Regions from separate parts of the Streptomyces sp. BL1 genome, predicted to be linked through region 2. Evidence: riboswitches for the same ligand, from Rfam matches in the RefSeq annotation. Region 2 holds a riboswitch; each other region holds the start of a gene.
The links. A riboswitch is a leader RNA that binds a small molecule or an ion and turns the genes downstream of it on or off. The one in region 2 is predicted to bind cobalamin.

Region 1 (5,259 bases), 1.6 Mb from region 2:
GTCCGCCCACGCGGCGAGCGTGGCGGCCGTACGCGCCATCACGATGTCGGCGCGCATGCCGTCCACCTCGAACGCGGCGCAGGTCGCCGCGATCTGACGGAGCGCCGCGTCGCCCAGCCGCACCTGCGGCAGCAGCGCACGGGCCGCGGCGATGCGCTCGCGCAGCGACTGCTCGTCGTCCGTCCAGTGCGCGGAGAAGCCCTCCGGGTCCTCGTCGTACGCCATGCGCCGCTTGACGACCTCGACCCGCTCGTCGGTCTCCCGGGACGCGGCCACCTCGACCGTCAGCCCGAACCGGTCGAGCAACTGCGGCCGCAGTTCGCCCTCTTCGGGGTTCATGGTGCCGACCAGCAGGAACTTCGCGGCGTGCCGTACGGACACACCCTCGCGCTCGATGTGCGACACGCCCATGGCGGCCGCGTCCAGCAGGGAGTCGATGAGGAAGTCCTGCAACAGGTTGACCTCGTCGACGTACAGCACGCCACGGTGCGCCTGTGCGAGGAGGCCGGGTTCGAACGCCTTCACGCCCTCCGACAGTGCGCGCTCGATGTCCAGCGAACCGACGAGCCTGTCCTCCGAGGCGCCGACGGGCAGTTCGACCAGCCGGGCGTCCCGCTGCACGCCGGGTGCCGTCTCGTGCGGCCCGTCCGGGCACTCCGCGTCGGGCGCGGCCGGAGCACAGGAGAACCGGCAGCCCGGCACCGTGTCGAGCTGCGGCAGCAGCGCGGCCAGCGACCGTACGGCGGTGCTCTTCGCGGTCCCCTTCTCACCCCGTACGAGCACGCCCCCGATGCTGGGGTTGACGGCGTTCAGCAGCAGTCCGAGCTGCAGGTCCCGCATACCGACAAGCGCGGTGAACGGGTACGGCGTGCTCATGCTGACGTCCTTCCTCGGTGGTGCGGGCCGGACAACGTCCGGTAACCGTGTTGCATGGCGGTGTCGTTCATGACCTCGCTCCGTCCTGAGCGGGTGCCGGCGCGCCCGGCGGGACGAACGGCAGCCCCGCGGGCGCTCCTTGCTCGATCAGCCGCAGCAGCGCGTCGGTGTCGGCGTGTTCCTCGATCAGGTCGCCCAGCCGGTCGAGCTGTTCCTCGCGCAGGGTGGCGAAGCTCGTCTCCGGCGCCGGTACGAAACCGGGGCGGCCCGCCTCGTCGGCCACCCGCCGCAGCAGCGCCCGCCGGAAGCTGTCGCACTCCAGCGACCCGTGCCAGTGTGTGCCCCGTACGGAGCCCACACGGCAGCCGTCCAGCGCGCGCCCGTGCGCGTCCGAGATGAACGCGTCGTCGCCGCCGAGCACTTCGGCGACACCGTGGTGGATCTCGTACCCCTCGACCGGCTGCCCCAGCGCCGTGCCGGCGGGCCGCGCGAGGGTCTTCTCCGGCGCGAACCGCACCCGTACGGGCAGCAGTCCGAGCCCCTCCACCGTCCCGGCGCGCGACTCGACGTCGTCCTCGATGCGTTCGCCCAGCAGCTGGTAGCCGCCGCAGATGCCCAGCACCGGGCGGCCCTCGGCGGCGCGCCGCGCCAGCGCCTGCGCCAGGCCGCGCTCCCGCAGCCAGCGCAGGGCCTTCACGGTGCCGCGGGTGCCGGGCACCACCACCAGGTCGGCGTCGGTGAGTTCCTCGGGCCGGTCGGTGAAGCGGACGACGACACCCGGCTCGGCGGCCAGCGCGTCGACATCCGTGAAGTTCGACATCAGCGGCACCGGCAGCACGGCGACCCGCAGGACGTCGCTGCCGTGCGGCGGGTCGATCGCCGACTCGCGGACCGTGCCGCGCATCGACACGCGCAGTCCGTCCTCCTCGTCGATGCCCAGCCCGTTCCGGTGCGGCAGTACGCCGAGCGTCTGCCGGCCCGTCAGCCCGCGCAGCTGCTCCAGGCCGGGCTCCAGCAGCGACACGTCGCCGCGGAACTTGTTGACCATATAGCCGGCCAGCAGCGACTGGTCCTCGCCCGACAGCAGCGCGGTCGTACCGAAGAACGACGCGAACACGCCGCCCCTGTCGATGTCGCCGACCACCACGACGGGCAGCCCGGCGGCCCGCGCGAGGCCCATGTTGACGATGTCGCTGCGCCGCAGATTGATCTCCGCCGGGCTGCCGGCGCCCTCGCAGATCACCGCGTCGTGGGTGCTGCGCAGCTCTTCCAGACAGCCGGTGACGGTCTCCAGGAGCTGCCCCTGCCGCCCGGCGTGGTAGCCACGGGCACTTAGTTCACCCACCGGCTTGCCCAGCAGTACGACCTGGCTCGTCCTGTCGCCGCCCGGCTTCAGCAGCACCGGGTTCATCAGCGCGCTCGGCTCGGTCCGCGCGGCCGCGGCCTGCATGGCCTGCGCCCGCCCGATCTCCGCACCGTCGCGCGTGACGAACGAATTGAGCGACATGTTCTGCGCCTTGAAGGGGGCGACCTTGATGCCCTTGCGCGCCAGCCAGCGGCAGATGCCCGCCGTGACCACGCTCTTGCCCGCGTCCGAGGTCGTCCCCGCGATCAGCAGACCGCCTCCGGTACGTGTACGGGTACCGCTCACACCCTCCCCTTCCCGCGGAGCAGCGCCAGCCGTCCCGCTGCGGTGACGGCCAGCGTCAGGGCGCCGACGCGCCGCGACAGCCGTACGGCCCGCTCGATGTCGCCGGAACGCACGTCGCGTCCCTCGGTGTTCAGCACGGGCCGGTGCTCCGTCCGCCCGCCGTACGAGAGCGTGCCCCCCAGACGGACACCCAGTGCACCCGCGAACGCGGCTTCCACAGGGCCCGCGTTGGGGCTGGGATGCTCTCCCGCGTCCGCCTGCCACGCGCGCCACGCGCCGTGCGGGTCGGGCCCGCCCAGTACGGCCAGCAGCGCGGTCAGCCGGGCGCCGGGCCAGCCCGCGACGTCGTCGAGCCGTGCGGCCGCCCAGCCGAACCGCAGGTGGCGGGGCGAGCGGTGGCCGACCATCGCGTCCAGCGTGTTCACGGCGCGGAACCCGGCCAGCCCCGGTACGCCCGCCAGCGCGCCCCACACGAGCGCCCCGACGACCGCGTCGGACGTGTTCTCCGCGACGGATTCGACCACAGCGCGCGCGATGCCGTCCGCGTCCAGCGCCTGCGGGTCGCGTCCGCACAGATGCGGCAACCGCCGCCGTGCGCCCTCGACATCGCCCGCCTCCAGGGCGGTGCCGATCGCCTGCGCCTCGCGGCACAGCGAGGTCCCGCCGACAACGGCCCAGGTGGCAGCGGCGGTCAGTGCCGTACGGGAGCGGGGAGCGCGGCGCAGCGCGCCGACGGCTCCGGCCGCGGCGGCTACGGTGCCGCCCACGCACAGCGCGGTGTACGCGGCGCCCGCCGTACGCCCGTCGCGCCACAGCGCGCGCTCCAGCGCGCCCGCGGCCCGCCCGAAGGCGGCGACGGGGTGCGCACGGCGCGGATCGCCCGCGAGCAGGTCGAGCGCGTAGCCCAGGGCCGCACCGGTGACATAGGAGCTGTGCTTCGCACGCGGCATGTCGTCAGCGCGCCGTCGCGCCTCGTACGGCCGTCGTCGGACAGGGAGTTGACCGGGTGCCAGACATGGCGGTGTCCTCACTCAGGGTCCGCGCCCTGGTTCGACGTGTCCGGCGGTGAGAGTCTCCTGGCTCCCGGATCGGCGCTCGTGCCGGTGCCGTTGCACCGTTCCCCTGCCTTCCAGCCCGTGTCGCTGGCGGGCCGTGACCTTCGGATGGGGAGCGCTCCCCGGTGACAGTGGCGGGACCGCGCCGGATTCTCACCGGCTTCCTCTCCTGCCGCCGCTGGGCAACGTGAAGTCCACCATGGTGAGGAAACGGCGTCAACTTCGTGTTGACCTGCGACGGAAGAGTGTGAGCAGACACACCGGAAGGGGCACCGGCCAAGACCGGTGCCCCTTCGGCGAGTTCCACGGGGTGCCGCGGACGACCGCGGCGCGCCGTGCTATGCGGCGATGATCCAGATCCCGAACGCGACGGCTGCCGCGCACAGGGCGAAGCACACGACGGCGCCGGCCCTGGCGGGCGCCGAGGCGCTCGTCGACCCGCCGTCGGCGGTGCTCCGGGACGACGTACCGACGATGCCGAGCGTGAAGACGCCCACCAGACCGACCGTCGCCACCAGCGTGACGCCGAAGACCTGGCCGAGTGCGGCCCAGTCGATTTCCATAGCGATTCTCTCTTCCGGCTTTCCGGCTTTCCGAAGCCGCGGCGTCAGGAGGAGACGCCGGCGGCGGGCTGCTTCTCCGCTGCGGCCGCGCTGTCCGTCGCCGCGGCGCCCGCGGCGGGCGGCGGGCTGACGGCCCGTACGGCGGCCGTGACGACGCCCTGCGGCGCGTCGGCCGCGGGCTCGGCGATGCGGGTGTCGTTGACGTTGGTGTGGTCGACCGGCTCACGGCGCGACAGCAGCCAGATGCCGCCGCAGATCACCAGCGCCAGCACCGCGACCGTGGTGACACCCCAGTTGCCCTGGGACGCCAGCAGCGCGGAGCCCGCGGCGACCAGTCCGGCCGCCGGCAGGGTCAGTGCCCATCCGGCGACCATCCGGCCCGCCGTCGACCAGCGCACCACGCCGCCCTTGCGGCCGACCCCGGAGCCCATGACGGCACCGGAGCAGACGTGGGTGGTGGAGAGCGAGAAGCCGATGTGCGAGGAGGCCAGGATGGTGGCCGCGGCGCCGGTCTGTGCGGCGAAGCCCTGCGGGGGCTTGATGTCGGTGAGGCCCTTGCCCATGGTGCGGATGATCCGCCAGCCGCCGAGGTAGGTGCCCAGCGCGATGGCGATGCCCGCGGACGCGATGACCCACATGGGCGGGTCCGAACCGGGTGCCAGCGCGCCGCCGGCGACGAGCGCGAGGGTGATCACGCCCATGGTCTTCTGCGCGTCGTTGGTGCCGTGCGCCAGGGAGACCAGCGCGGCGGACGTGATCTGTCCGGCGCGGTAGCCCTTGGCGGAGTCCTTCTCGTCGGTGTTCCTCGCGACGCGGTAGGTGAGCCGGGTCGCGACGAGCGAGGCGATGCCCGCGACGAGCGGGGCGGCGAGTGCCGGGATGAGCACCTTCATGACCACGGTCTCGCCGTTCACGGCGTTGAGACCGACGGACGCGACGGTGGCTCCGATGAGGCCGCCCATGAGGGCGTGCGAGGAGCTGGAGGGGAGCCCTGCCAGCCAGGTGAGCAGGTTCCAGATGATCGCGCCGACCAGCGCGGCGAAGATCACTTCAGGTTTGATCCCGGAACCTTCGTTGATGATCCCGTCAGAGATGGTCTTGGCGACCTCGACGG
Region 2 (5,259 bases):
CCTGGCGGCCATCGCCCTTGTGGTGGGCTGGCGTTCGGACGGCGGGCCGCTCGCGACGCTGTACGCGTTCGCGCTGCTGCTCCTGCTGCGGTTCTCGCTCATCTGGGTCGGCGTGTGGATCGGCCTCATCACCCCCAACCAGGAGGCCGCGGGCAACCTCTTCGCCGTCGCCTTCCCGTTCGGCATGATCTCCAGCGTGTTCACGCCGCCGTCCGCGATGCCGGACTGGCTGGGCGCGATCGCCATGTGGAACCCGGTGTCCGCGACGGCGAACGCGGTCCGCGACCTGTACGGCAACCCGCTGCCGACGGGCGGCAGCTGGATCGAGCAGAACTCCGCGCTGATGGCGGTGGTCTGGCCGCTGATCGTCACCGCCGTCTTCCTCCTCCTGGCGGTCCGCAAATTCCAGTCCCTCAACACGTGAAGCGCTACCGCGCAGGGACCGCCCAGGCCCACGTGACGGCCCGCCTTTTCGCGGGGCGGAGGCCGCCCCCTCTCCTCGCCACAGCGGTACGTGCTCCGCACGGGGGGCGGCCCGGCGGTATGAACGCGAGCCGCGCACAGACCGCCGACCGGGCCCGCGGGGGCCTCTTCCCGCTGCGGCGGGAGGGGAGTTGCGGGTCGGGCGGGGTGGGCGCCCAGGGGGTCGAGTCGGCGGGTCTGCCCGGCCCGTGCTGGTCAGCCTCTCCGCCGCAGCGGGACGTGCTCCGCACGGGGCGGGTCGGTGGTGTGAGTGCGGGGTGCGCGTAGACCGCTGGGCGGGGGTCTGGGGCGGGACGGGGAAGGGGCCCGGGCACTTGGTGTCCGGGCCCCTTCACGTGCGTCGCGGCCCGCCCAGCCCGCGGGCACCGCACAGCGCGTAGCGTTACCGCGTTATCGCGTTACAGCTTCTCGATCACGTAGTCGATGCAGGCCGTCAGGGCCTCCACGTCGGACGGCTCGACCGCCGGGAACATGGCGACGCGCAGCTGGTTGCGGCCCAGCTTGCGGTACGGGTCGGTGTCGACGATGCCGTTGGCCCGCAGGACCTTGGCGACCTGCGCCGCGTCGATCGCGTCGTCGAAGTCGACCGTGCCGACGACCTGCGACCGCTGCGCCGGGTCGGTGACGAACGGCGTCGCCTGCTTGGACTCCTCGGCCCAGCCGTACAGCGCGCGCGACGACGTCGCGGTGCGGCGCACCGCCCAGTCCAGACCGCCCTGGCCGTTCAGCCACTCCAGCTGGTCGTTCAGCAGGAACAGCGTGGAGAGCGCCGGGGTGTTGTACGTCTGGTTCTTGCGGGAGTTGTCGATCGCCGTCTTCAGGTCGAAGAACGCCGGGATGTGCCGGTCGGACGCGGCGATCCGCTCGGCGCGCTCGATCGCGGCCGGCGAGAAGACGCCGATCCACAGGCCGCCGTCGGAGGCGAAGGACTTCTGCGGGGCGAAGTAGTAGACATCCGTCTGGGAGATGTCGACCGGCAGGCCGCCCGCGCCGGACGTCGCGTCGACGAGCACCAGGGCGTCGTCGTCCGCGCCGGACACGCGCTCGATCGGCATCGCGACGCCGGTCGAGGTCTCGTTGTGGGTGAGGGCGTACACATCCACGCCCTGTTCGGCCCGCGCTGCCGGGTGCGTACCCGGCTCGGACTTGATCACGGACGGGGCGTCCAGCCACGGCGCCAGCTCGGCGGCCTTGGCGAACTTCGACGAGAACTCGCCGAAGGACAGGTGCTGCGACTTGGTCTGGATCAGACCGTGTGTCGCGATGTCCCAGAAAGCGGTGGAACCACCGTTTCCGAGCACCACTTCATACCCCTCGGGGAGCTGGAACAGCTCCTTCACTCCGTCACGCACCTTGCCGACCAGGTCCTTGACCGGGGCCTGGCGGTGTGACGTGCCGAGCAGAGAGGTACCGGTGGCAGCCAGGGCGCTGAGCGCCTCCGTACGCACCTTGGACGGGCCCGAGCCGAATCGACCGTCGGCGGGCTTGATGTCAGCGGGAATCTGGAGATCAGCCACGCGGGCAGCCTAGTGCGTCCCCCCTGCTCCGCGGTACACGGTCCGTACGTCGAGACGCGGACCGGCACACGGTTGCCGTACGAACGCCCTGCGTACGCGGGGTGTGTTCGGGCCCGCTGCGGTTCGCGCCGAGGTGCGGCCCAGCGGTGCGATGCCGGGTGTGTGGTAGCTTGCGAACGCCAGTCGACCCCTGTCACCAGGCGGTTCGTACAAGGGAATCCGGTGGGAGTCCGGAGCTGACGCGCAGCGGTATGGGAGCTGGGCGAGTACAGGCCACTGGAGCACGGAAGCTCCGGGAAGGCGCTCGTCCGTACACGATCCCGAGCCCGAAGACCTGCTGGCCGCAAGAGGCCGCCGGGCTCCGCGCATGAGCCCCCGACGGAAAAGGGACCATGGCGCTATTCCGCCACCGCAGCCGCCGCCGCGCGCTGTCCATATCCGTGCTGATACCTGTCGTTCTCGGCCTGGTCGCGTCCTGCGGCGCCCAGGGCGGAACGGATCCGGAGGGGAAGGGCGCGGACAAGGCCGCCCCCGCCGGATACCCCAAGAAACTGGACAACTGCGGGCAGAAAGTGAAAGTTGAGCGGCCGCCGACGCGCGCCGTGTCCCTGAACCAGGACTCCACCGAGCTCCTGCTCTCCCTCGGCCTCGGCGACCGGATCGCGGGCACCGCGACCTGGACCGACCCCGTACTGCCCGAACTGAAGAAGGCCAACGCGAAGATCCCGCGGCTCGCCGACAACAACCCGTCCTTCGAGCGGGTGCTGGACAAGGAGCCGGACTTCGTCTCCGCCACCTTCGAGTCCACCCTCGGCAAGGGCGGCGTCGCCCGCCGCGGCGACTTCGAGAAGCTCGGCGTCCCCACGTACGTCTCCCCGGCCGACTGCGAGGGCAAGACCACCGCGGGCGGCGGCGACGGCTCCCGTACGAAGCCGCTCACGGTGGAGACCGTGTACGGCGAAATCCGCGACCTCGCCGAGGTGTTCGGCGTGGAGAAGCGCGGCGAGAAGCTGATCGGCCGGCTCAAGGCGCGGGAGGCGAAGGCCACCGAGGACGTGAACGCCTCGGACGCCCGGCTGATGTACTGGTTCGCCAACTCCGAATCGCCCTATATGGCGGGCTGCTGCGGCGCACCCGGCGCGATCAACCGCGCCGTCGGCGCGAAGAACGTCTTCGACGACACCCGCCAGGAATGGCCGCAGGTCAACTGGGAGGACGTCGCCGACCGCAACCCCGACATGATCGTTCTCGGGGATCTGACACGGAAGCGGGAGACCGCCGAATCCGCGAAGCAGAAGATCGAGTTCCTGGAGTCGAACCCCGTGACACGGCACATGGAGGCCGTGAAGAAGAAGCGGTACGTGCTGCTGAGCGGGGCCGCGATGAACCCGTCCGTACGGCTGCCGGGCGAAGGCGTGGAGAAAGTGGCCGCGGGACTGCGGAAGTTCGGGCTCGACAAGTGAGGGGACTTCCGAGGGGACTTCCTGTGAAGCGGGCGCCCTCCGGGGAGGGGGCCGGGGAGGTGTCCGGTTCGTCCGGTGAGGGGGCCGGGGCGGACCCGTCCGGTTCGCCCGCGTCCGGGCTTTCTGCGGCCGGGGCTTCCGTGTCCGGTTCGGCTGCGGACGGGGCTTCCGTGTCCGGTTCGGCTGCGGACGGGCCCTCCGTGTCCGGGACTTCCGCTTCCGTCGGCCGGTCCGGCTCCGCGTCCGCCGTGCCCTCCGGGAAGCCGCGGCTGCGGCTCGGCGTGCTGTGGATGGGCGGACTCGCGCTGCTCCTGCTGTCCGTCGCCGTCACCATCACCATCGGCCCCTCCGACATCCGCGTCACCGACGTGTGGGGCGTCGTCGCCGAACACCTCGGCTGGGGCGGCTCCACCGGCCTCACCCCCATCCGCGAGGGCATCGTGTGGGACCTGCGGCTGCCCCGTACGGTCCTCGCCGCCGTGTGCGGCGCCGGACTCGGCGTGTGCGGCGCCATCATGCAGTCCCTGCTGCGCAACCCGCTCGCCGACCCGTACGTACTCGGCGTCTCCTCCGGAGCTTCCACCGGCGCGGTCCTCGTCGTCGTCCTCGGCGTCGGCGGCAGCGCCGTCACCCTCCCCATGGGCGCCTTCGCCGGAGCGCTGCTCTCGTTCGTCCTGGTCCTCGCCCTCGCCTACGCGTCCGGCGCCACCAACGAACGCGTCCTGCTCGCCGGTGTCGCCGGCATGCAACTCTTCTCCGCGCTCACCTCGTTCATCGTGATGTCGTCCGCCGACGCCGAGCAGACCCGCGGCGTACTGTTCTGGCTCCTCGGCTCCCTCGCCAATGCCGGCTGGACCGATGTCGCCTTCTGCGCCGGCGCTTTGGCGCTCGCGCTGCTCGTGTGCCTCGCGTACGCGCACCACCTGGACGCCTTCACCTTCGGGCAGGAAGCGGCCGCCGCGCTGGGCGTCTCGGTCCGCCGCGTACGGCTCGTCCTGCTCGTCGTCACCGCGCTGCTGACGGCGACGCTCGTGAGCGCCGCCGGGGCGATCGGGTTCGTCGGGCTCGTGCTGCCGCACGCGGCCCGGGCTGTCGTCGGGCCGGGGCATCGGGGGCTGTTGCCCACGACGGCACTCGCCGGTGCGGTCTTCCTCGTGTGGGTCGACACCGTGGCCCGTACCGTGCTCGACCCGCAGGACGTACCGGTGGGCGTCGTGACCTCGCTGATCGGCGTCCCCTGCTTCGCGTTCATCCTCCACCGCAGCCGGAGCGTGCGATGACCGCGAGTGTGCGATGACCGCGAGCGTGCGATGACCGCGAGTGTGCGGCCGGCGACCGCGGAAAGGAGAGCCGACAAGTGACCCTGCAAGCCGTGGACGTGACCTGGAACGCCGGCGGACGGCGCATCCTCGACGGCGTCGACCTCTGCCCCGAACCCGGTACGACGGTGGGCCTCATCGGCCCCAACGGGTCGGGGAAATCGACCCTGTTGCGGCTCCTCGCCGGCATCCGTACGCCCTCCACGGGCACCGTCACCCTCGACGGGACGCCGCTCGCCCGCATGAAACGCAAAGCCGTCGCGCGCCGGGTCGCCGTCGTCGAGCAGCACGCGGACACCGGCGTCGACATGCGGGTCCGCGACGTCGTACGGCTCGGGCGCATCCCGCACCGCGACGCGTGGTCCGGCCCCTCGCCGGACGACGACGCGGCCGTCCGTACGGCCGTGGAACAGACCCGCCTCGCCGACAAGCTCGATCAGTCCTGGCACACCCTCTCCGGCGGGGAACGCCAACGCG
Region 3 (5,259 bases), 520 kb from region 2:
GAGCACCCCGCCAGCAGCATCGCGCCCACCGCGGCGGCAGCCGCGGCTCTCGTCAGCCGCGCGCCCGAACGCGCGCCCCGCGTGGTCCTGTCGGCACAGGTGTACCCGTACATCCACTCCCCCCTCGGCCGTACTGCGCGGGGACCGGCCCCGAGAGGCCACTCCCCTGCCCCCTCGCCGCACCCCGCCGGACCGCACCATCGTGTCACAGCGCCCTCCCGTGAAGGCCGCCGCGCGGAACTGTCGACCAGCTGTTACCCGCACGCCCGCCTCCGGCCGCGCATAGGATGTGGGTCCACCAGGCCGCACGGGCACGCAAGGAGGAGGGTGTGGTCAGCCACGAACTGGCAGCCGTCCTCAACGAGCTGACAGCCCACCCCGGTTTCCCGCTCTCCACGGAGACGGCCCGCCGTATCTGCTCCGCACTCGGTGTCGACGGGGCAGCCGTCTCCCTCGCGCACGACGGCCCGCCGCCCGGCGAACAGCTGTGGTCCTCGGGGCGTACGGCGGGCGAGCTGGAGGAGCTCCAGTTCACCCTCGGGGTCGGGCCCGGCGTCGACACGGCGCGCAGCGGAATCATGGTGCTCGAACCGGAGCTGCGTACCGTCCCCGCCGACCGCTGGCCGGGGTTCCCGCCGGGGGCCCAAGAGCTGGGCGTACAGGCGGTGTTCAGCTTTCCGCTGCAGATCGGCGCCATCCGCGTGGGCGTCCTGCTGCTGCACAGGGGCACTCCCGGGACGCTGTCCCAGGAGACGCTCGGCCGGGCGCAGATCCTGTCCGGGGCGCTGGCGCTGTCGCTGCTCGGCGGCCGGGACGCGCAGGGCGACGGCAAACCGCTGCACGACAGTTCGCCGCTCGTCGTGGACTGGGTCGCGGACCGTGCCGCGCTGCGCAGGGCCGAGGTCCATCAGGCGACCGGCATGGTGTCGGTGCAGCTGGGGGTCACACCGGAACTCGCCCTGCTGCGGCTGCGCGTGCACGCGTACACGCGCGGTCTCGCCCTGCTCGACGTGGCCAGGGACGTGGTGGCGAGGAAGCTGCGGCTCACAGACGACGGCCAGGACGGCGAGAGGGATACGAAGTGAAGTGTGTGCCCCCGAAGACCGGCTCGCGCGGCCGCTTCCGCGACGAAGGGACGGGACCGTGATGAGCACGAACCGCGAGCAGCGTCTCGCCGAGACCTTCGTGGAGCTGGCCGACACCCTGGTCGACGACTTCGACGTGGTGGACTTCCTGCACCGGCTCGCGGTGCGCTGTGTCGACCTGCTCGATGTGACGGCGGCCGGGCTGATGCTCGCCGACCCGCAGGGCGATCTGCACACCGCGGCGGCCTCCGCCGAACAGCCGTGGCTGCTGGGGCTGTTCGACCTCCAGCAGGAGCAGGGACCCTGCTTCGAGTGCTACCGCACGGCGGCTCCCGTACCGCCGCACGGCATGACGGAGACCCTGCGGCGGTGGCCGGAATTCGGCACCGCCGCACAGCAGGCGGGCTTCGCCTCCTCGTACACGGTGCCGCTGCGGCTGCGCGAGGACGTCATCGGAGCGCTCCAACTGCTCACCAACGCACCGGAAGAGGCCGCGCCCCCGGCGGACGGGATGCAGGTCGCGCAGGCCCTCGCGGACGCCGCGACCCTCGGCATCCTCCAGCAGCGCACCCTGCGGCAGCGTGAACAGCTCGCCGGCCAGCTCCAGTCGGCGCTGGACAGCCGCGTGGTGGTGGAGCAGGCGAAGGGAGTGCTCGCCGAACGCCGCGGCGTCAGCGTGGACGAGGGCTTCGCGATGCTGCGCGGCTACGCCCGCTCGCACGGGGCGCGGCTGTCCCAGGTGGCGCGGGACGTCGTCGACGGCAGGCTCGGCCTTCCCCAGCCGGGCCCCTCCCAACGGTGAACTGCCGTCCGCGGGCGGCCGGATGACCGCCCGCCCCCGGCCGGCTGTTCCGCGCCGCGGATGGCCTGAAGACGCCCTGCTGCGGCCGGTTGCATGACTGACGGATCAGCCCCGCTCGCCTAATCTTGCCCCTGTGGCCCCGGACCCCGGCCCCGCGTACTCCCCCTCTTTCCTGGGCTCATTCCTCTCGCGGCCCGGAACCCGGGGGGATGAGACGCCCGGCCGGAGTCCTCGGGCACGAGGGGGGCGGACACCGGCCGGGCGTCGGCCACCTCACGCGGGCCGCGCGACCGCACGCCGGTACGGCCGTGTTGACAGTGGTCAGCCACCCTGGGACTCTCCTGGCGGCACATATTCATACTGAGGCGACGGTGTACAGGAACCCGGTGCGAATCCGGGGCGGTCCCGCCACTGTGTCCGTACGTCCGCGACAGCCGAGTGCTGTCCGGCCGGCGTACGGGAGTCAGGAACTGACCCGTCGCTTCTCCCAACGGGGCGTGGAAACCCCAGGAGGAGTACCAATGTCCCTGCACACCGCGGGTCCGACGAACAGCACTGTGTCCCCGGCGGCGGACGCCGCCACGCTCGGCGCACGCGACTGGATGATCGCGGCGGCAGCCGCGATCGTCGCACTGATCGCCCTCTACGCCGTCTTCGTCGACAACGGCACCGTCATCTCGGCGACGGGCAACTACCTGCACGAGTTCTCCCACGACGGCCGGCACCTCTTCGGCGCCCCCTGCCACTGACGGGGCCCGGCACGATGACAACCGCACACACCGAAACACCGTCCCCCTCCGGCACCCCGGCGGAGGCCGGCGCCGCCGTGCGTCCCGTGCTGCCCCTGCTGCGGCGCGGGCTCGCGGCGGGCGGCCTCGCCGGGCTGGTCTCCGGACTCTTCTCGCTGCTGCTGGCCGAACCTCTGATGGACCGGGCGATCCGGCTGGAGGAGGAGCGCGCGCAGCACGAGCACGCCGGGCACGGCGGCGGGGGCCACCAGCACGCCGCCGAGGAGCTCTTCTCGCGCGGCACCCAGCACACGGGCCTGGTCGTCACCGCCGTGATCGTCGGCCTCGCGCTGGGCGTCTTCTTCGCTCTCGTGTACGCGCTGGCACACCGTCACGATCCGCTGCGGCACCGGCCGTGGGAGCGCGCCCTCACCCTCGCGGGTGCGGGATTCCTCGCGCTGTCCCTGCTGCCGGGGCTGCGCTATCCGGCCAACCCGCCGGGTGTCGGCGACGCCGGTACGGTCACCGACCGGCAGTTCATGTGGCTGGGCGCGCTGGCCGTCGGCGTACTCGGGCTGCTGCTCGCGTGGCAGCTGCACCGCCGTCTCGCCCGTGCGGGCCGCTCCTCCGCGGTCTGCCAACTGGCCGTCGCGGCAGCGGTGGTGGCCACTCTCGGCCTGATGTTCCTGCTGCCCGGCAACCCCGACCCGGTGCCGGTCCCGGCCCCGCTGCTGTGGGACTTCCGGGTGCTGTCGCTGGCCTCGCACGTCCTGCTGTGGGCCGCGCTGGGCGTGACGTTCGGCGCGCTCGGGCTGCGCGCGGCACGGGCCGCCGGCCGTACGGACGCCGGCGGGGAGCAGGACCGGGGCTCAGCCGCGGCGTGACCCGGTGAGGTAGGCGGAGACCACCCGCTCCGGGGTGCAGCCACGGGCCCCCGCGCCCGTGGCGTCGCCGCAGACCCGGAGTTCGAGCACGGCACGGTCCCGCGGCGCCGCTCCGTCCCGTACGGCTGCTCCGTCCCATACGGCTGCTCCGTCCCGTACAGCTGCTCCGTCCCGGGCGGCTGCCCCGTCCCCTTCCCCGGCGGGGCCGCCGCCCGGGTCCGTCCGCACCGCCGACACGGTGAACTCCGCGACGGTCCCGTCGGCCCTGCCGACGGACAGCTTCGCGCCCCGCACGGGCCGCCGTTCCGGGCCCGCGGCGCTCCGCGCCTCCAGCCGCGCCGTGCCCCCGGCGCCGGGCACGGGCCCCGTACCGTCCCAGCGGACGGGCCCCGTTCCCGGTGCGGGCGGCGGGGCACCGTCCGCCTCCCCCACTGTGCCCGCTCCGTGTCCGGCGACCGGCTCGTGCAGGCCGAGCGCCGCGAAGTCCAGCCGTTCCGGGCGGGGTTGGCCCTCCAGCGGGTCGTGCGCCGCGGGCAGTTCGGGCCGCTGTTCGCCCGCCGCGAGCCGCGCCAGCGGCGAACCCTGTGCGGAGCCGCCGGTGTCGGGGCGGCTCGCGCCGTCGGTGAGCTTGTAGCCCCACACCCACAGCGCGGAGAGCAGCAGAACCCAGGCGGCGGCGGTCAGGAACCGGCCGCGCCCGGACGTACGGGGCATCGTGTCGTCCGCGAACATCGGCCGGTGCACCTCCCTGGAAGCTGCTACCGACCTTCGCGGCCCCGCCGCGCGCCCGCATCCGCTGCCGGTGCCGGATACTCCGTACGGGCCGTCAGATGCCGTGCGCCCGCGCCCCTTTCACCCACACAGCAGGGCCCCACACAGCAGGGGACCCCGCATGCCATGCGCTGCGGGGTCCGGACGCGGGGTCGCTCAGATGCGGTCGACCAGGTCCGCGATGGAGTCGACGACGGTCGTCGGGCGGTACGGGTGCCGGTCGATCTCCTCGGGCTGCGTGAGCCCGGTCAGCACGAGGAAGGTCTCCAGACCCGCCTCCATACCGGCGCGCACATCGGTGTCCATCCGGTCACCGATCATGGCGGTGGTCTCCGAGTGCGCCCCGATCGCGTTGAGTCCGGCGCGCATCATCAGCGGGTTGGGCTTGCCCACGAAGTACGGGTCCTGGCCCGTGGCCCGGGTGATGAGCGCCGCGACGGAGCCGGTGGCGGGCAGCGCGCCCTCCGTGGAGGGCCCCGTCTCGTCGGGGTTGGTGGCGATGAAGCGCGCGCCGTTGTTGATGAGCCGGATCGCCTTGGTGAGCGCCTCGAAGCTGTACGTACGGGTCTCGCCGAGCACCACGTAGTCCGGGTCGACGTCGGAGAGCACGTAGCCGATGTCGTGCAGCGCCGTGGTGAGACCGGCCTCCCCGATGACGTACGCGGTGCCGCCGGGCCGCTGGTCGTCGAGGAACTGGGCGGTCGCCAGGGCCGAGGTCCAGATGCTGGAGACCGGGACGTCCAGGCCGATGCGCGCCAGCCGCGCGTGCAGATCGCGCGGCGTGTACATCGAGTTGTTGGTCAGCACCAGGAACGGGCGTCCGGACTCCTTCAGGCGCTTTATGAAGGAGTCGGCGCCCGGGACGGGCACGCCCTCGTGCATGAGGACACCGTCCATGTCGGTGAGCCAGGACTCGATGGGCTTGCGCTCTGCCACGTGACAGCTCCTGCCGTGCGTAACTGGGGTGCGTAACGGCGTGCGGTCCGGCC
Region 4 (5,259 bases), 3.8 Mb from region 2:
CCCTCGCCGCGCTGGAGCTGCGCCCCGAGGAACTCCTCGCGCATCTGGACGACTTGGTCGGCCGGGTCACCGCGGAGACCGTCGATTCCTCCGAACGCCCGCCCGGTGCGGACTCGGGCCCCTGGGGCGCGAGCTGCCTCTACGCCGTCTACGACCCGATCAGCCGCAGCTGCACCATGGCCGGCGCGGGACACCTCTCCCCCGCCGTCCTCACCCCCGGCGGAACGGCCGAGTTCATCGCCCTGCCGCCCGGCCCGCGGCTGGGAGTGGGCGGGCCGCCCTTCGAATCCGTCCAACTCACGGTGGAGGAAGGCAGCGTGCTCGCCTTCTACACCGACGGACTGCTCGCCTCCCACCACACCGGGCCGGGCCACGACGGGCGCCAGGAAGAGCTGCGCCGGGCCCTGGAGACCCCGGGCCCGACGCTCGACGCCCTGTGCGCGAGGGTCATCGACACCCTGGTGCCCGCCCGCCCGTACGACGACGTGACGCTGCTGCTGGCCGCGACCCGCAGCCTCGGCGCGGACCGGTACGCCACCTGGGACCTGCCCGCCGACCCGGCCGTGGTCTCGCGTGCCCGCGAACAGACCATGGAACAGCTGACCAATTGGGGCCTGGAAGAGCTGGCGTTCACCACGGAACTGGTCGTCAGCGAACTGGTCACCAACGCCATCCGCTACGGGGCCGCGCCCATCCGGCTGCGCCTCATCCTCGAACACACCCTCACCTGCGAGGTCTCCGACAGCAGCAACACCTCCCCGTACCTGCGCCACCCGCGCGCGACGGACGAGGGCGGCCGCGGGCTCTACCTCATCTCCCAGGTCACCCAGCGCTGGGGCACCCGCGACACCCCCGACGGCAAAATCATCTGGACCGAACAGCCGCTCTCTCCCGAGGAGTTGACAGGCCCGGAGCCCGCCCCGTAGGGCTTCGTAGCTGAGCCTGTGAGCACGGAGTGCCGTGCTCACTCGCGCAGTCGGAGCCCGTGCATTCCTGCGTACGGGGAGCGGGGCGGCGTGCTCCAGCCGTCCGTCAGCCGGCGCGGCGGGCGGTGGACCTCGACGGCGAGCGGCCGGCAGACGGGCTCGCCGGCCTCGGGGCCCCAGAACGGCACCGAGAGGTCCCCTGCCGGGCAGTTCGACAGTGCGCACAGCAGATCCTGCTCGGCGAAGAATTCGAAGAAGTCTCCGGCTTTCGCGGGCGAGGGCTTCATGTAGTACCGGTCCTCGTCGTCGAGTCCGGTGACGGTGAAGATGTTCAGCACGTCGTGCACATCGGACTCGCTCAATCCGTACGGCAACACCGCCCGGGTCAGATTCGAGTGACAGTGCAGATCGAAATCCTCGCCGGTGAGAATGCGGTTGATGTAGGGGTCGCACCGCGAACCGAGCAGATCATGCACGCGGGCGCCGTCCTCGTCCTTTCCATACCACTCCAGCGAATCATTGGTGACCGTCAGCAGGGGGCGCATGTACGGCAGGGTCGACCACAGGCGGTCGTAGCGGGTCACATGCGCGCCCTGCAGCTGACGGGTACGGGACGCCCACAGACGCTCCCGCGGATTGTGGCGGTTCCAGACGTTGAAATCACCGCACTGGGCACCGTCAGGAGTGCTCACTCGGCACAGGTGTCCGGCAGGCACCTCCCACGCACGCCCCGACCGGGGCGGAAGGACGAACCTGTCGACGAGTTCCCTGCTGCCGGTGTCCTCGGCGAGTCTGTCGTAGAACGGCTTGTCGACATCGAGCACACTGCCCGCTTTCGCCTCGTACGAAGTCCGGACCGCATTCATGACGTCCCCTCTCTGAATCGGAAGTTGGGGAGGGAGAATTCCGGGTCAACACTCAGATGCTAAACTTTGACACCGGCGTGAAGGTCAAGGACGAAGGGCGTTCGAGGTTTCATGCGCATCGGCGAGCTTGCGCATTGCACCGGGGTGAGCACCCGTCAACTGCGCTACTACGAAGAGCAGGGGCTGCTGCATCCGCGGGCTCGTCGAACACCTACCGCGACTATGCCGAGGAAGCGATCGAGCAGGTTCACCAGATCCGTGGGCTTCTGGACTGCGGCCTGTCCACCCGGGTCATCAGGTTCCTGCTGCCCTGTGTCCAGGGCCCCCGCAGCGACATGCCCGCCTGTCCCGACCCGGACATGGCGGAACTCCTGCGCCAGGAGCTCGACAACCTCGACACCCGTATCGACCGGCTCACCCGGAACCGCGACGAGATCCGCTGCTACCTGAGCCGCGTCATGTGACCCACGCCGTCCGCGCGGCCAGGTTGACCGGCGCCTCCCGCCGGGCGCGCTGTTCAGGAAGCGGGTCGAGCGTCTACGCTGGCCGTGCAGCTGGTTCGCCCCGTCTGCCAGGCGGGAGGCGTCGTAAGAGGGAACCCGGTGTGACTCCGGGACTGCCCCGCAGCGGTGAGCGGGAACGACCGCCGTCATGAGCACTGGGCCACGGCCCGGGAAGCGATGGCCACTAGGCGCCCGCCGGGAGACCGGCCGGCACGCCCGCAAGTCCGAAGACCTGCCCGTTGCCCGTACGTGTGCATGCACGTGCGGAGTTCCGGTGACCTCGAGGGCGGGTCGGCGCACACACATGGAGCAGGCAGACGCAAGCCGCGCGTACTGTCGTCGCCGTTTGTTCGCCTCCCTTCGTCTCCTCGTTCGATCCGGGATCCGACGAGACATCTCGCGAAGGAGAGTTCCGTGACAGCCAAGTCCGCAGCCGCGGCAGCACGGGCCACCGTGTACGGCTACCCCCGTCAGGGCCCGAACCGGGAACTGAAGAAGGCCATCGAGGGCTACTGGAAGGGCCGCGTCACCGCCGAGGCCCTCAAGCAGACCGCGGCCGACCTGCGCCGGGCCAACTGGCTCCAGCTCGCCGAGGCCGGCATCCAGGAAGTGCCGACCGGCGACTTCTCGTACTACGACCACATGCTCGACACCAGCGTCATGGTCGGCGCCATCCCCGAACGCCACCGCGCGGCCGTCGAGGCCGACGCGCTCGATGGCTTCTTCGCCATGGCCCGCGGCACACAGGAGGTGGCGCCGCTGGAGATGACCAAGTGGTTCGACACCAACTACCACTACCTGGTGCCCGAGTTGGGGCCCGACACCGCCTTCGCCGCGAACCCGGCCAAGCAGGTCGCCGAGCTCAAGGAAGCCCTCGCACTGGGTCTGACGGCCCGTCCGGTCCTGGTCGGCCCTGTCACATACCTGCTGCTGGCCAAGCCGGCGCCCGGTGTCGCCCCCGACTTCCAGCCGCTGAGCCTGCTGGAGAAGCTGCTGCCCGTCTACGCACAGCTGCTGGCCGAGCTGCGCGCCGCGGGCGCCGACTGGGTGCAGCTCGACGAGCCAGCCCTGGTCCAGGACCGTACGCCCGGGGAACTGGCCGCGGCCGAGCGCGCCTACCGCGAACTGGGCGGCCTGGCCGACCGTCCGAAGCTGCTGGTCGCCTCCTACTTCGACCGCCTGGGCGACGCGCTGCCCGTCCTGGCCAACAGCCCCGTCGACGGCCTGGCGATCGACTTCACCGACGCCGCCGCGGCCAACCTGGAGGCCATCACCGCCGCCGGCGGGCTGCCCGGCAAGCGTCTGGTGGCCGGCGTGGTCAACGGCCGCAACATCTGGATCAACGACCTGGAGGCGTCGCTCGCCACGCTCGGCAAGCTCGCCGGGCGCGCCGAGCGGGTCGATGTGGCCGCCTCCTGCTCGCTGTTGCACGTACCGCTGGACGCCCAGGCCGAGAACGACATCGACCCCGAGGTGCTGCGCTGGCTGGCCTTCGCCCGCCAGAAGACCACCGAAATCGTCACGCTCGCGCGGGCGTTGACCGAGGGCACCGACAAGGCGTCCGACGCGCTGTCCGCCAACCGCCGTGACCTGGAGTCCCGCCGGGCCTCCGCGATCACCCACGACCCGGCGGTGCGCACCCGCGCGGCCGCGGTGACCGAGGCCGACACCCGCCGCTCCCAGCCGTACGACCGGCGTGCCGAAGCACAGCGGGCGCACCTGGGGCTGCCGCTGCTGCCGACCACGACCATCGGCTCCTTCCCGCAGACGGCCGAACTGCGCACCGCGCGCGCCGACTTGCGCAAGGGGAAGATCGACGCGGCCGGGTACGAGGAGCGCATCAAGACCGAGATCCGGGACGTGATCGGCTTCCAGGAGAAGGCCGGCATCGACGTGCTGGTGCACGGCGAGCCCGAACGCAACGACATGGTCCAGTACTTCGCCGAACAGCTCTCGGGCTATCTGGCCACCGAGCACGGCTGGGTCCAGTCGTACGGCACCCGCTACGTGCGCCCGCCGATCCTGGCCGGCGACATCTCGCGGCCGGAGCCGATGACGGTGGCGTGGACGAAGTACGCCCAGTCGCTGACCCCGCGCCCGGTCAAGGGCATGCTCACCGGGCCGGTCACGATGCTCGCCTGGTCCTTCGTACGCGACGACCAGCCCCTGGGGGAGACGGCCAGGCAGGTGGCGCTCGCGCTGCGGGACGAGGTCGACGACCTGGAGGCGGCGGGCACTTCGGTGATCCAGGTCGACGAGCCGGCGCTGCGCGAGACGCTGCCGCTGCGCGCGGCGGACCGCCCCGCCTATCTGGAATGGGCCACCGAGTCCTTCCGGGTCAGCACCGCGAGCGTCGCTCCGGCCACACAGATCCACACGCACATGTGCTACGCCGAGTTCGGCGACATCATCCAGGCCATCGACGACATCGACGCCGACGTCATCAGCCTGGAGGCCGCCCGCTCCCACATGCAGGTGGCGCACGAACTGGCCGACCACGGCTACCCGCGCGAGGCCGGGCCCGGCGTGTACGACATCCACTCGCCGCGCGTCCCCAGCGCCGAGGAGGCAACAGCCCTGCTGCGCAAGGGCCTTGAGGCCATCCCGCCCGAGCGTCTCTGGGTCAACCCGGACTGCGGCCTGAAGACCCGCGGCTGGCCGGAAACCCGCGCCTCCCTGGAAAACCTGGTCACCGCAGCCCGCACAGTACGCAACGAACTCCCCGGCCACACGTCCTGACCTGACCCGTGACGGGGCGGGCCACCCAGGCCCGCCCCGCCCTGACGGGCCCGGCCTCCATGGCTGTTGACCTTGGCCCAAGGGGAAGGGCGACGGTGATCGGGCGGGCCGTGCGGCTCGCCGGATCGGGGGGGGCGGGCATGGATGACGACGAGCTTCTCGCACAGCAGTTGGCCTATTACCGGGCCGGTGCGGCCGAGTACGACCGGCCGTATGCGACGAGCG

Region 1: linked by a shared signal. The riboswitch ahead of AC3AGO_RS26435 (cobalamin biosynthesis protein) and the one ahead of AC3AGO_RS19645 (ABC transporter substrate-binding protein) in region 2 are both predicted to bind cobalamin.
Region 3: linked by a shared signal. The riboswitch ahead of AC3AGO_RS21800 (CbtB domain-containing protein) and the one ahead of AC3AGO_RS19645 (ABC transporter substrate-binding protein) in region 2 are both predicted to bind cobalamin.
Region 4: linked by a shared signal. The riboswitch ahead of metE (5-methyltetrahydropteroyltriglutamate--homocysteine S-methyltransferase) and the one ahead of AC3AGO_RS19645 (ABC transporter substrate-binding protein) in region 2 are both predicted to bind cobalamin.

What each region holds. Positions count from the first base shown of each region.
Region 1 is NZ_JBXYWZ010000002.1:6,020,859-6,026,117, forward strand. It holds gene AC3AGO_RS26425 (putative cobaltochelatase) at 1-876, opposite strand, end outside; gene AC3AGO_RS26430 (cobyric acid synthase) at 944-2,527, opposite strand; gene AC3AGO_RS26435 (cobalamin biosynthesis protein) at 2,524-3,477, opposite strand; cobalamin riboswitch at 3,598-3,748, opposite strand; gene AC3AGO_RS26440 (hypothetical protein) at 3,921-4,145, opposite strand; gene AC3AGO_RS26445 (anion permease) at 4,190-5,259, opposite strand, start outside.
Region 2 is NZ_JBXYWZ010000002.1:4,438,728-4,443,986, forward strand. It holds gene AC3AGO_RS19635 (ABC transporter permease) at 1-424, shown strand, start outside; gene serC (phosphoserine transaminase) at 882-2,000, opposite strand; cobalamin riboswitch at 2,164-2,356, shown strand; gene AC3AGO_RS19645 (ABC transporter substrate-binding protein) at 2,393-3,463, shown strand; gene AC3AGO_RS19650 (FecCD family ABC transporter permease) at 3,754-4,743, shown strand; gene AC3AGO_RS19655 (ABC transporter ATP-binding protein) at 4,821-5,259, shown strand, end outside.
Region 3 is NZ_JBXYWZ010000002.1:4,958,733-4,963,991, reverse strand. It holds gene AC3AGO_RS21815 (glycoside hydrolase family 6 protein) at 1-113, opposite strand, end outside; gene AC3AGO_RS21810 (ANTAR domain-containing protein) at 330-1,085, shown strand; gene AC3AGO_RS21805 (ANTAR domain-containing protein) at 1,147-1,887, shown strand; cobalamin riboswitch at 2,240-2,381, shown strand; gene AC3AGO_RS21800 (CbtB domain-containing protein) at 2,409-2,636, shown strand; gene AC3AGO_RS21795 (CbtA family protein) at 2,651-3,499, shown strand; gene AC3AGO_RS21790 (sortase family protein) at 3,485-4,231, opposite strand; gene AC3AGO_RS21785 (HAD-IIA family hydrolase) at 4,427-5,206, opposite strand.
Region 4 is NZ_JBXYWZ010000002.1:658,130-663,388, forward strand. It holds gene AC3AGO_RS03100 (SpoIIE family protein phosphatase) at 1-926, shown strand, start outside; gene AC3AGO_RS03105 (urea carboxylase-associated family protein) at 965-1,792, opposite strand; partial or broken gene AC3AGO_RS03110 (hypothetical protein) at 1,904-1,957, shown strand; gene AC3AGO_RS03115 (MerR family transcriptional regulator) at 2,086-2,256, shown strand; cobalamin riboswitch at 2,331-2,549, shown strand; gene metE (5-methyltetrahydropteroyltriglutamate--homocysteine S-methyltransferase) at 2,710-5,034, shown strand; gene AC3AGO_RS03125 (class I SAM-dependent methyltransferase) at 5,175-5,259, shown strand, end outside.